2 regions of the Janthinobacterium sp. BJB401 genome follow, and region 1 is predicted to be linked to the other one. Evidence: predicted binding sites of a transcription regulator. Region 1 holds the regulator's gene; the other holds the start of a gene.
The links. Region 1 encodes FNR, which switches genes on or off when oxygen is low (the NO sensors DNR and NnrR bind a similar motif). Its sites were predicted from a motif close to TTGATNNNNATCAA; they were not measured.

Region 1 (4,784 bases):
TCAGCTCGCCGATCTCGTCGCGCTGCTGCACCGGCACGGGGGTAAAACGGCTGCCGCTGGTGCGTAGGGCCAGCAGGGTGTCGCGCAGGCGCACCAGCGGCGACAGCAGGCGCACGGTGACCCAGCCCAGAACAAAGGCAGCCAGCAGCGAGGCGAGGATGCTCCACAGCACCAGCCGGTACAGCACGCCATCGAATGGTTCGAAGGCATCGTCGACGGGCAGCGAGCTGGCCAGCAGCCAGTTCACCGATTTCAGGCGCTTGAAACTGTTGACTGCCGTGATGCCGCGGCTGTTGGTGCTGACCATGCTGCCTTCGCCATCTTCCTTCAGCAGCTGGGTCGTCGTCAGATTGGCGTTCGGCTGGCGCGGCTGCAGCAAACGGCTGGTATCGGGGTGCAGCACGTAGCGCGGCACGGCGCCGCGCGTGAGGATGAAGTAATAGCCGCTCTTGCCGACCTTTTCCGAGCGCAGGCGCCCCAGCAGATTGTCCTTGTACAGGCGCAGCACGCCGATCACCACGCCGGCCACCTGGCCATCGGCGGTGAGCACGGGCGCCACCATCTGCACGATGGGCATGCCGCTCGATTTACCGAGCATCGGCTCGGTGATCATGGGCTGGCGCGTGCGCAGGACGGTCTGGAAATACTCGCGCTCGGCAACGTTGATGCCGGCGCGCCCCGGCACTTCCGGCATGTCGGCCACGACGGCGCCTTGCGCGTCGAGCACCAGCACGTCGTCGAACAGCACCAGCATCGAGCGGCGCGAATAGTATTCGCGCAATTGGGCGGGCCGGGCGATCAGTTCCGGCGGCTGCTGCCGGGCCGTCAGGGTGACGATCTGCAGCAGCATGCCCAGCTTGTCGTCGAGCTCGGCAGCGGTACGGCTGATCAGGGATGACTGCTGGCTCAGCAGTACTTTAGTGAAATCGTCGCGCATGTGCTGCACCTGGATCATGGTGACCAGCGCGATCATGGCGATCGAGGTCAGGCTGGTGGCCAGCGCGACTTTTGCTTTGATGCCGAGAGGCTTCATGATTTCCTTTTCAGTACCGGGCGGCACAGGCGGCAAGTAATGCTGTCAGGAATTTTCCTATCAATGCCCCAGCTTGGCAAGCGGCGCCGCGCAAATTGCCCTCCCCGCATGGGCTTTTGACGATGTTGCCATATAATTAAAGTCGGAACGTCGTTTATTCAGCGAAATTGCGGTGAAATTGGCACACGGCAACCCTGTATGCAGTAAACTTGTTGTTGCATTTTCTAAAAGGTACCGACATGACTGAAGCGCTACTCACTCCAACCTTGCCTACAGTGAACGTGGAAGCGTTGCGTGCGCGATGCTCGACCTGCAGCATGCATCAATTGTGCCTGCCGATGGGCCTCGATATGGGCGACATGGACAGGCTGGACCAGATCATCGGCCGCCGCCGCAAGATCGTGCGCGGCGCCTCGCTGTTCCGTATCGGTGACTCGTTCCAGAATCTGTACGCGATCCGCCTGGGGCACTTCAAGACGTACCAGATCAATCCGGGCGGCGAAGAGCAGGTGACGGGCTTCCAGATGGCCGGCGAACTGCTGGGCATGGACGCCATCAGCGCCGACCGCCACCACTGTAATGCGGTGGCGCTGGAAGACAGCGAAGTGTGTGAAATCCCGTTTTCCAGCCTGGAACAATTGCTGGGCAATATGCCGACCTTGCTGCGCCATTTCCACCGCATGATGAGCCAGGAAATCACGCGCGAGCAAAGCGTCATGCTGTTGCTGGGCAATATGCAGGCGACGCAGCGTTTTGCCGCCTTTATCGTCAACCTGGCGTCGCGCTACGAAGCGCGCGGCTATTCGAGCAGCAAATTCCAGCTGCGCATGTCGCGCGAGGAAATCGGCAACTACCTGGGCCTGACCATCGAAAGCGTCAGCCGTTTATTGTCGAAATTCAAGAAGGAAGGCTGGCTGCGCGTCTCGAACCGAGAAATTGAAATCTTGCAGCCGGCAAAACTGAAGGCCATCACGGCCGGTACCGACGTCTGCAAATAAGGCTTACAGTTCCTCGTCGGCATGCAGTGCGATGCTGCGTTGCAGCGGCCAGGTCCAGATGCCGGACAGGCGCCACTCGCGCTTGTCGTTTTCCACCAGCACTTGCCAGCGGCTGCGCTCGAGCATCGGCAGCGCCACCGAGAAATTGCCGGCCGCATCGGGCCGCACCAGCAGCTTGATGTCCTTTTCCGGCAGCGTCGCATGCGCCAGGTGCAGCTGCAGCGGACCCTGGTAAGCTTTGCCGAAGCTGTGCACGGAACCACTGAGGCGCGCTGACGCCACGTCGTAGGACAAGCTGGTAGCCATCGCCAGGTCGCTGGCGATCGTGTCGCGCTTCAAATCCTGGTTGATCGCCTTGCCCTGCTTGTAATAGTCGCCCACCACCAGCGCATCGGGTTGCGTAAACGCGATATAGCCCATGAAGCTGCCGACGACCACGGACAGGCCGGGACCGATCATCAGCAGCCATGGCCAGCGATGCTTGTACCAGGGATCGGCGGGGGCTTGCAGTTTCAGACTGTCGGACATTTTGTTCTCCTTGGGGTCAGACCCTTTGGGTCTGACCCCAGCTTTTGCTTCTGGGTTGAAAATGCAGTAAACCTACCGCATGTTGAATGCTACCCCTACGGCGAAATACCGGGGTCGGACCCAGAGGGTCCGACCCCGAATCAACATCACCGCGGCACGATGAATACCGCGCTTTCACGCACATGCAGCGAGGGGTTGTCCAGCGATTGCAATTCGATCGCAATCTTGTTCGACCCCTTCTCGCCGACGCCGTGCGGCACGCGCAGGCGGATCGGCCAGCCCAGCGTTTCCGTCGGCTGCAAGGTCACTTCTTCGCGCGTCAGCAAGGTCAGGCCCGGCAAGCCGGAAGCGCTGATCTTGAAATGCTGGCTTTGCTCCGAGGTGTTCATGATCTGCAGGCGGTAGACGTTTTCGATCATGCCGTCTTCCACTTCGCGTCCCATCGAACCGCGGTCGCGGATCACGTCCATTTTCAGGGGCGTGCGCAGGGCCAGCGAGGTACATACGGCGATGATGATCAGGGCCAGGATGGAAGTGTAGATCAGGACGCGCGGGCGCATGGCGCGCTGGCGTATCTGCTTCGAATTGAAGTTGTTTTCCATCGCATGGTCGGTGCTGTAGCGTATCAGGCCACGCGGCCGCTCGACCTTGTCCATCACGCTGTTGCAGGCATCGACGCAGGCGGCGCAGCCGATGCATTCATACTGCAGGCCGTTGCGTATATCGATACCGGTCGGACACACCTGCACGCACAGGGTGCAATCGATGCAGTCGCCCAGCTTGTCGTTGTTGCCGGCCTTCTTGCTCATGGCGCCGCGTGGTTCGCCGCGCTTGGCATCGTAGGTGATGATCAGGGTGTCCTGGTCGAACATGGCGCTCTGGAAGCGCGCGTAGGGGCACATGTATTTGCACACCTGCTCGCGCAGCCAGCCCGCGTTGCCGTAGGTTGCCAGGCTGTAGAACAAGACCCAGAACCATTCCCAGGGACCGAAATTCAAGGTGGTCACCGACTGCGCCAGTTCCTTGATCGGCGTGAAGTAGCCGACAAAGGTAAAGCCCGTCCACAGGGCGATGGCGCCCCATGCCAGGTGCTTGGCCGTTTTCTTGAACGCCTTGCGCACGGAGGGGCCCTGCTTGTCGAGGGCCATGCGCGCGCTACGCGTACCCTCGATGCGGCGTTCGACCCACAGGAAAATTTCCGTGTATACCGTTTGCGGGCAAGAGAACCCGCACCACACCCGCCCGGCAATGGCCGTGACGAGGAACAACAAATACGCACAGATGATCAGCAGGGCCGCCAGATAGATGAAATCCTGGGGCCACAGCACGACGCCGAAAATGTAGAACTTGCGCGTGGTCAAATCGAACAGCAGGGCTTGCCTGCCATTCCAGGTCAACCACGGCAAGCCGTAGAACGCGAGCTGGGTAAGCCATACGCATACCCATCGCCAGGTAGCGTAGCGTCCTTTGGCCTCGCGAGGGTAGATTTGCTCGCGGGCCGCATACATCTTGATGACTTGAGGTTCCATTTTTACTTGGCGGGTGCCTGCGGATTCGACAGGCTCCAGACATACGCCGACAGCACGTGTACCTTGGATTCGCCGAGGAAATCGCTGAAGGCAGGCATGGTGTTGCTGCGTCCCTTGCGTACGGTTTCCATGATGGTGTCGGCGCTGCCGCCGTACAGCCAGGTCTTGTCCGTCAGGTTCGGCGCGCCGAGCATCTGGTTACCCTTGGCATCGGCGCCATGGCAGGCCATGCAGGCGCCAAACTTGGCCTTGCCCAGCACCGACTTGACGGGATCCGAGGTCGAACCGGACAGGCTCAGCACATAATGGGCCACGTTCTCGACATCCTTTTCGGAGCCCAGGGCGGCGCCCATCGGTGGCATCTGCCCATTGCGGCCGTGCAGGATGGTGGTCTTGATGATGTCGGGTTCGCCGCCATACAGCCAGTCCTTGTCCGTCAGGTTGGGGAAGCCCTTGTTGCCGCGCGCATCCGAACCGTGGCATTGCGCGCAGTAGGTCAGGAACAGACGCTGGCCGATGGCTTGCGCCTGCGGATCGGCGGCCACCGTCTTCAAGTCCTGGCTCAGGTACTTGTTGAACAGGGGACCGTAGTCGGCTTCCGCCTTCTTCAGCTCTTCCTCGTACTGGCCCGTCGATTTCCAGCCCAGGCTGCCGGCATAGTTGCCCAGGCCTGGATACAGGAACAGGTAGGCCAGC
Region 2 (4,784 bases), on a different contig from region 1:
GGCCCGACGATACTCTACTGGAATTTAACTATATGGACGAGGTGGCGCCATGAAGTGGCTCAGTGTCTTCGTGCTGATGCTGCTGGCCGCCTGCTCCGGCACACGCGCCTTGCAAGCGAGCAAGAATGTGCCCTACGCTACGCTGGAGCAAACGGTGCAAGCAGGCAGCAGCACGCGCGAGCAAGTACGCGCGGCGCTGGGCGAGAGCACGTCCATCCGCTTCGACAGCGGCAATGAAGTGTGGATGTACACCTACCCGGCCGCCTCGGGCGCGCAGGGAGAGTACGTGATTCTGTTTGGCGGGGATGGGGTGGTGAAGAAGGTGCGCAGCGGGGAAGTGTATCGGGTGAAGCAGTAAGAGTACCCCACAGGCAAAACCCGGGGTCAGACCCGACGGGGGAATGCGCCCCAATGGGGAGCATTCCGATCACGCAGTGACTGACCCCAGCATTTTGCTACCTGGCCTTTAACAGCGCCCTTGCTGCCACGCCCGCACCCACGCTACGCCCCACACCGGCAGCCTTGCGCTTGGGCGAGGCCTTCAGTTTGAAGATGCCGATCGACTGGGCCACGCTCTCGGTGCGCTGCGCCAGGCTGCTGGCGGCCGCGGCCGCCTGCTCCACCAGCGCCGCATTCTGCTGCGTGATGCCATCCATGTGGATGACGGCCTGGTTGACTTGCCCGATGCCCTGGTTCTGCTCGCGTGTGGTCGAGGAAATCTCGTCCATCACTTCCGTCACGCGGGCCACCGAGGCGATCACTTCCGTCATGGTGGCGCCCGCATTGCTGGTCAGCACGCTGCCCGCATTCACGGTGGCGATCGAATGGTCGATCAGATTCTTGACCTCTTTGGCGGCGGTAGCCGAGCGCTGCGCCAGGCTGCGCACTTCGCCGGCCACGACGGCAAAGCCGCGGCCGTGCTCGCCCGCGCGGGCCGCTTCCACGGCCGCGTTCAAGGCAAGGATATTCGTCTGGAAGGCGATGCCATCGATGAGGCCGATGATGTCGAGAATCTTGCGCGACGAGGTGCTGATCTCGTCCATCGTGGTGACCACTTCGCTGACGATGGTGCCGCCCTTGGCCGCGACGGTCGACGCCTGCGCTGCCAGCTTGTTGGCCGTGTCCACGTGGTCGGCGCTGTTCTGCACCGTGGACGTCAGCTCTTCCATGCTGGCCGCCGTCTGTTCCAGGCTGGACGCCTGCGATTCGGTGCGGCTGGACAAGTCCATATTGCCCGTGGCGATCTCGGCCGTGGTGATGCGGATATCCTCGAAGTTGGCGCGCACGTCGCCGATGATGCTGTGCAAGTTGATGTTGGTCTGGCGCAAGGCCGCCATCAATTGGCCCATGTCGTCGTCGCGCACCTTGTCGATGACGCCCGTCAAGTCGCCGCCGGCCATCTTGCGCGCCATCGTGACGGCGTCGCCCAGCGGAGCGACGAGGGAATTGTGCAGATGGGCCCAGAAATACAGCATCAGCGCGACGGCGGCGGCGGCGGCACCGCTGAGCCAGCTGCGCGTGGCCGTGCTCGTGTCGCCATCGATATTCCACACGGCGCAGCCGAGGATGGCCAGCACCACGCCAAAGACGATGCAATGGAAGGCCAGGTCTTGCGACAAGGTCAGCTTGCGCCATTCGGCCAGCTTGGCGGCCCAGCCCTGGCGCACGACGCGGCCATTGCGGATCGCCAGCTTGGCGGCATTGCCGTCTTTGAAACTTTTATACAGGGCTGCCGCTTCGTTGATCTGCTCGCGCGAGGGCTTGGTGCGCACGGACATATAGCCGATCGGGCGGCCGTTTTCGATCACGGGCGTGATATTGGCGAAGACCCAGTAGAAATCACCGTTCTTGCAGCGGTTCTTGACCATGCCGGTCCACGGCATGCCCGTCTTGATGGTGTCCCACAGGTCGGCAAACGCTTCGGCCGGCATATCGGGATGACGCAGGATATTCTGTGGCGCACCCAGCAGTTCCATTTCTGAAAAACCGCTGACTTCAATGAAATACTGATTGGCGTAATTGATGTTTCCCTGTAAATCCGTCGTGGAAACAATCGTCATGCCTTCATTTAATACGTATTCATTTTGCGTGATAGGCGTATTGACCCGCATCGTCGCTCCTCTATTTTTTTTCAACTAGCATAACAAAAACATAAAAACAATATACCACATCAAGCACCCTTGATATATCGCTTCGGCGACAGTGACACTGGTCAAATAATTTAATAAAAACCAATTCATTTATTTTTTAGAATTTACTTTGATTCAACTTGATTGATTTTATTGAATGCAAAATTCAAATTACGCGCACACACAATAATTAATAAAAAATTATGTATCTGCGTGGCAGGCGATAAATACGGCGTATGTGCCGATAAAAAGACGCAGGAAGACTGCCGTCATGACCAGCGCATGGCGACGCCTGCCGCCAACAATAACGCGGCAACAATATTCATTTCTTGAGGGAAAATAAAAACTGGCGCGAACGCGCCAGTGGGGGATGTGTCTCCAATCCGCGACACAGGCGCCGTAGCGCCCGTGGGGATGGCTTACTTGAACGTTTTGCGCGGCGACTTCGGACGCGGTGGCGCAGGCTTGCGCTCCGTCGTGCCGTCATCGAGGCTGATGCGCAGTTTCTGGCCCGATACCACGACCGATTTCAGGTGGTCGAGGATTTCCGGCGGCATGCCTTCCGGCAGATCCAGCACGCTGTAGTTGTCAAAGATATCGATGCGGCCGATATGCTTGGCTTCCAGGTTCGCTTCGTTGGCGATGGCGCCGACGATGTTGCTTGGCGTCACAGCGTGCTCACGGCCCACTTCGATGCGGTAGGCCGTCACGCCAGGGCGTGGACGTTCCTTCTTCGGCGCGCGCGGTGCAGGTGCTGCGTCGCCCGCGTCCGCTGGCGCATCCTTGAACGCTGGCGCGGACTTGGCGGCAAACGGCTTGCGTGGCGCGGCTGGCGGCGCCAGGTCCGGCGCGTCGCCGTCACGGCTGATGCGCAGCTGCTGGCCCGCGACCCACACGGTTTTCAGCTGGTCCAGCAATTCTTTCGGCATGCTGTCTGGCAAGTCCAGGACGCTGTAGTCGTCATAGATTTCGATGCGGCCGATGTTTTTCGAATCGATGCCCGCTTCGTTGGCGATGGCGCCCACGATATTGCCTGGCTTCACGCCATGCTGATGACCGACTTCAATGCGGAAGGTCTGCATGCCGGCGTCGGCTGGACGTTGAATGCGCTCCTTTTTCGGGAAGGCCGGGCGTTCGCCACGGTCGCTGCGCTCGTTACGGTCGAAGCGGTCGCCCCGTTCCGGACGGTCGTTGCGTTCAAAACGGTCTTGGCGCACAGGACGGTCGTCCTGCCACGTGGCTTGCTCGCGCGCCTTGTTCTTGTCCAGCAGCAGCGGCGTATTGCCACGCGCCATCTTCGCCAGGGCGGCGGCGATTTCGATGGCGGGAATGTTTTGCTCGCGTTCGAAATCCTCGATCAGCGACTGGAACTGTTCCAGCTCGCCCAGGGCCAGGGTTTCGCTGATTTGCTCCTTGAACTTGGCGATACGCACGTCGTTGACGGCCTGGATCGTCGGCAGTTCCAGCATGCCGATCGGCTGGCGGGTCGAGCGTTCAATGGCTTTCAACAAGTTCTTTTCACGCGGGGTGATGAACAAAATCGCTTCGCCGCTGCGGCCGGCGCGGCCCGTGCGGCCGATGCGGTGGGTGTAGCTTTCCGGATCGTGCGGCACGTCGTAGTTGACGACGTGGCTGATGCGCTCGACGTCCAGGCCGCGGGCGGCCACGTCGGTTGCCACGAGGATGTCGATCTTGCCGTCTTTCAACTGCTGGATCGTGCGCTCGCGCTGCGCTTGCTGGATGTCGCCATTGATGGCGGCAGCCGAGAAGCCACGGGCTTGCAGCTTGCCAGCCAGCTCTTCCGTACCCAGCTTGGTGCGAGCAAAGATGATCATGCCGTCAAACGCTTCCGCTTCCAGGATGCGGGTCAGCGCGTCGAGCTTGTGCATGCCCGACACCAGCCAGTAGCGCTGGCGGATGTTGTCGGCCGTGCCCGTCTTGGCAGCAACCGTCACTTCGGCCGGGTTCACCAGGTAGGTCGTGGCGATGCGCTTGATGACGGAAGGCATGGTCGCCGAGAACAGGGCCGTTTGATGGCCTTCCGGGGTTTCTTTCAAGATACGTTCGACGTCGTCGATAAAGCCCATGCGCAGCATTTCATCGGCTTCGTCGAGCACCAGGGTTTTCAGCTTGGACAGGTCGAGCGAACCCTTGTCCAGGTGATCGATGACGCGGCCTGGGGTGCCGACGATGACGTGCACGCCGCGGCGCAGGGCCGACAGCTGCGGGCCGTAGCTTTGGCCGCCGTAGATCGGCAACACGTGGAAGCCGGGAATGTGGGCGGCGTACACCTGGAACGCTTCGGCGACCTGGATGGCCAGTTCGCGCGTCGGTGCCAGGACCAGGGCTTGGGGTGAGCTTTGTTTCAGATCGATGCGCGACAGGATCGGCAAGGCGAAGGCGGCGGTTTTACCCGTGCCTGTTTGCGCCTGGCCCAGCACGTCGCGGTTCGCGAGCAATAATGGAATCGTGGCCGCCTGGATAGGCGACGGTGTTTCGTAACCGACATCCTTGAGCGCGCGAATCAGCGGCTCGCTCAGGTTAAGGTCGGAAAATAAGGAAATTGGTGTATCAGACATGAAATCACTCACAAGTTCGCTCGAATCGCCCAATGCGAAAGAGTGTATCTGCTAGTTTACTCTTTACTGGACCTTA

Region 2: a site for FNR is predicted at 2,203-2,216, ahead of HWE17_RS25975 (PAS domain-containing methyl-accepting chemotaxis protein). Genes of this name have one in related genera too.

What each region holds. Positions count from the first base shown of each region.
Region 1 is NZ_JABXFH010000003.1:66,503-71,286, reverse strand. It holds gene HWE17_RS03320 (response regulator) at 1-1,033, opposite strand, end outside; gene fnr (fumarate/nitrate reduction transcriptional regulator Fnr) at 1,273-2,031, shown strand; gene HWE17_RS03310 (FixH family protein) at 2,035-2,559, opposite strand; gene ccoG (cytochrome c oxidase accessory protein CcoG) at 2,706-4,088, opposite strand; gene ccoP (cytochrome-c oxidase, cbb3-type subunit III) at 4,091-4,784, opposite strand, start outside.
Region 2 is NZ_JABXFH010000062.1:19,708-24,491, reverse strand. It holds gene HWE17_RS25985 (hypothetical protein) at 1-53, shown strand, start outside; gene bamE (outer membrane protein assembly factor BamE) at 50-358, shown strand; gene HWE17_RS25975 (PAS domain-containing methyl-accepting chemotaxis protein) at 456-2,111, opposite strand; gene HWE17_RS25970 (DEAD/DEAH box helicase) at 2,549-4,708, opposite strand.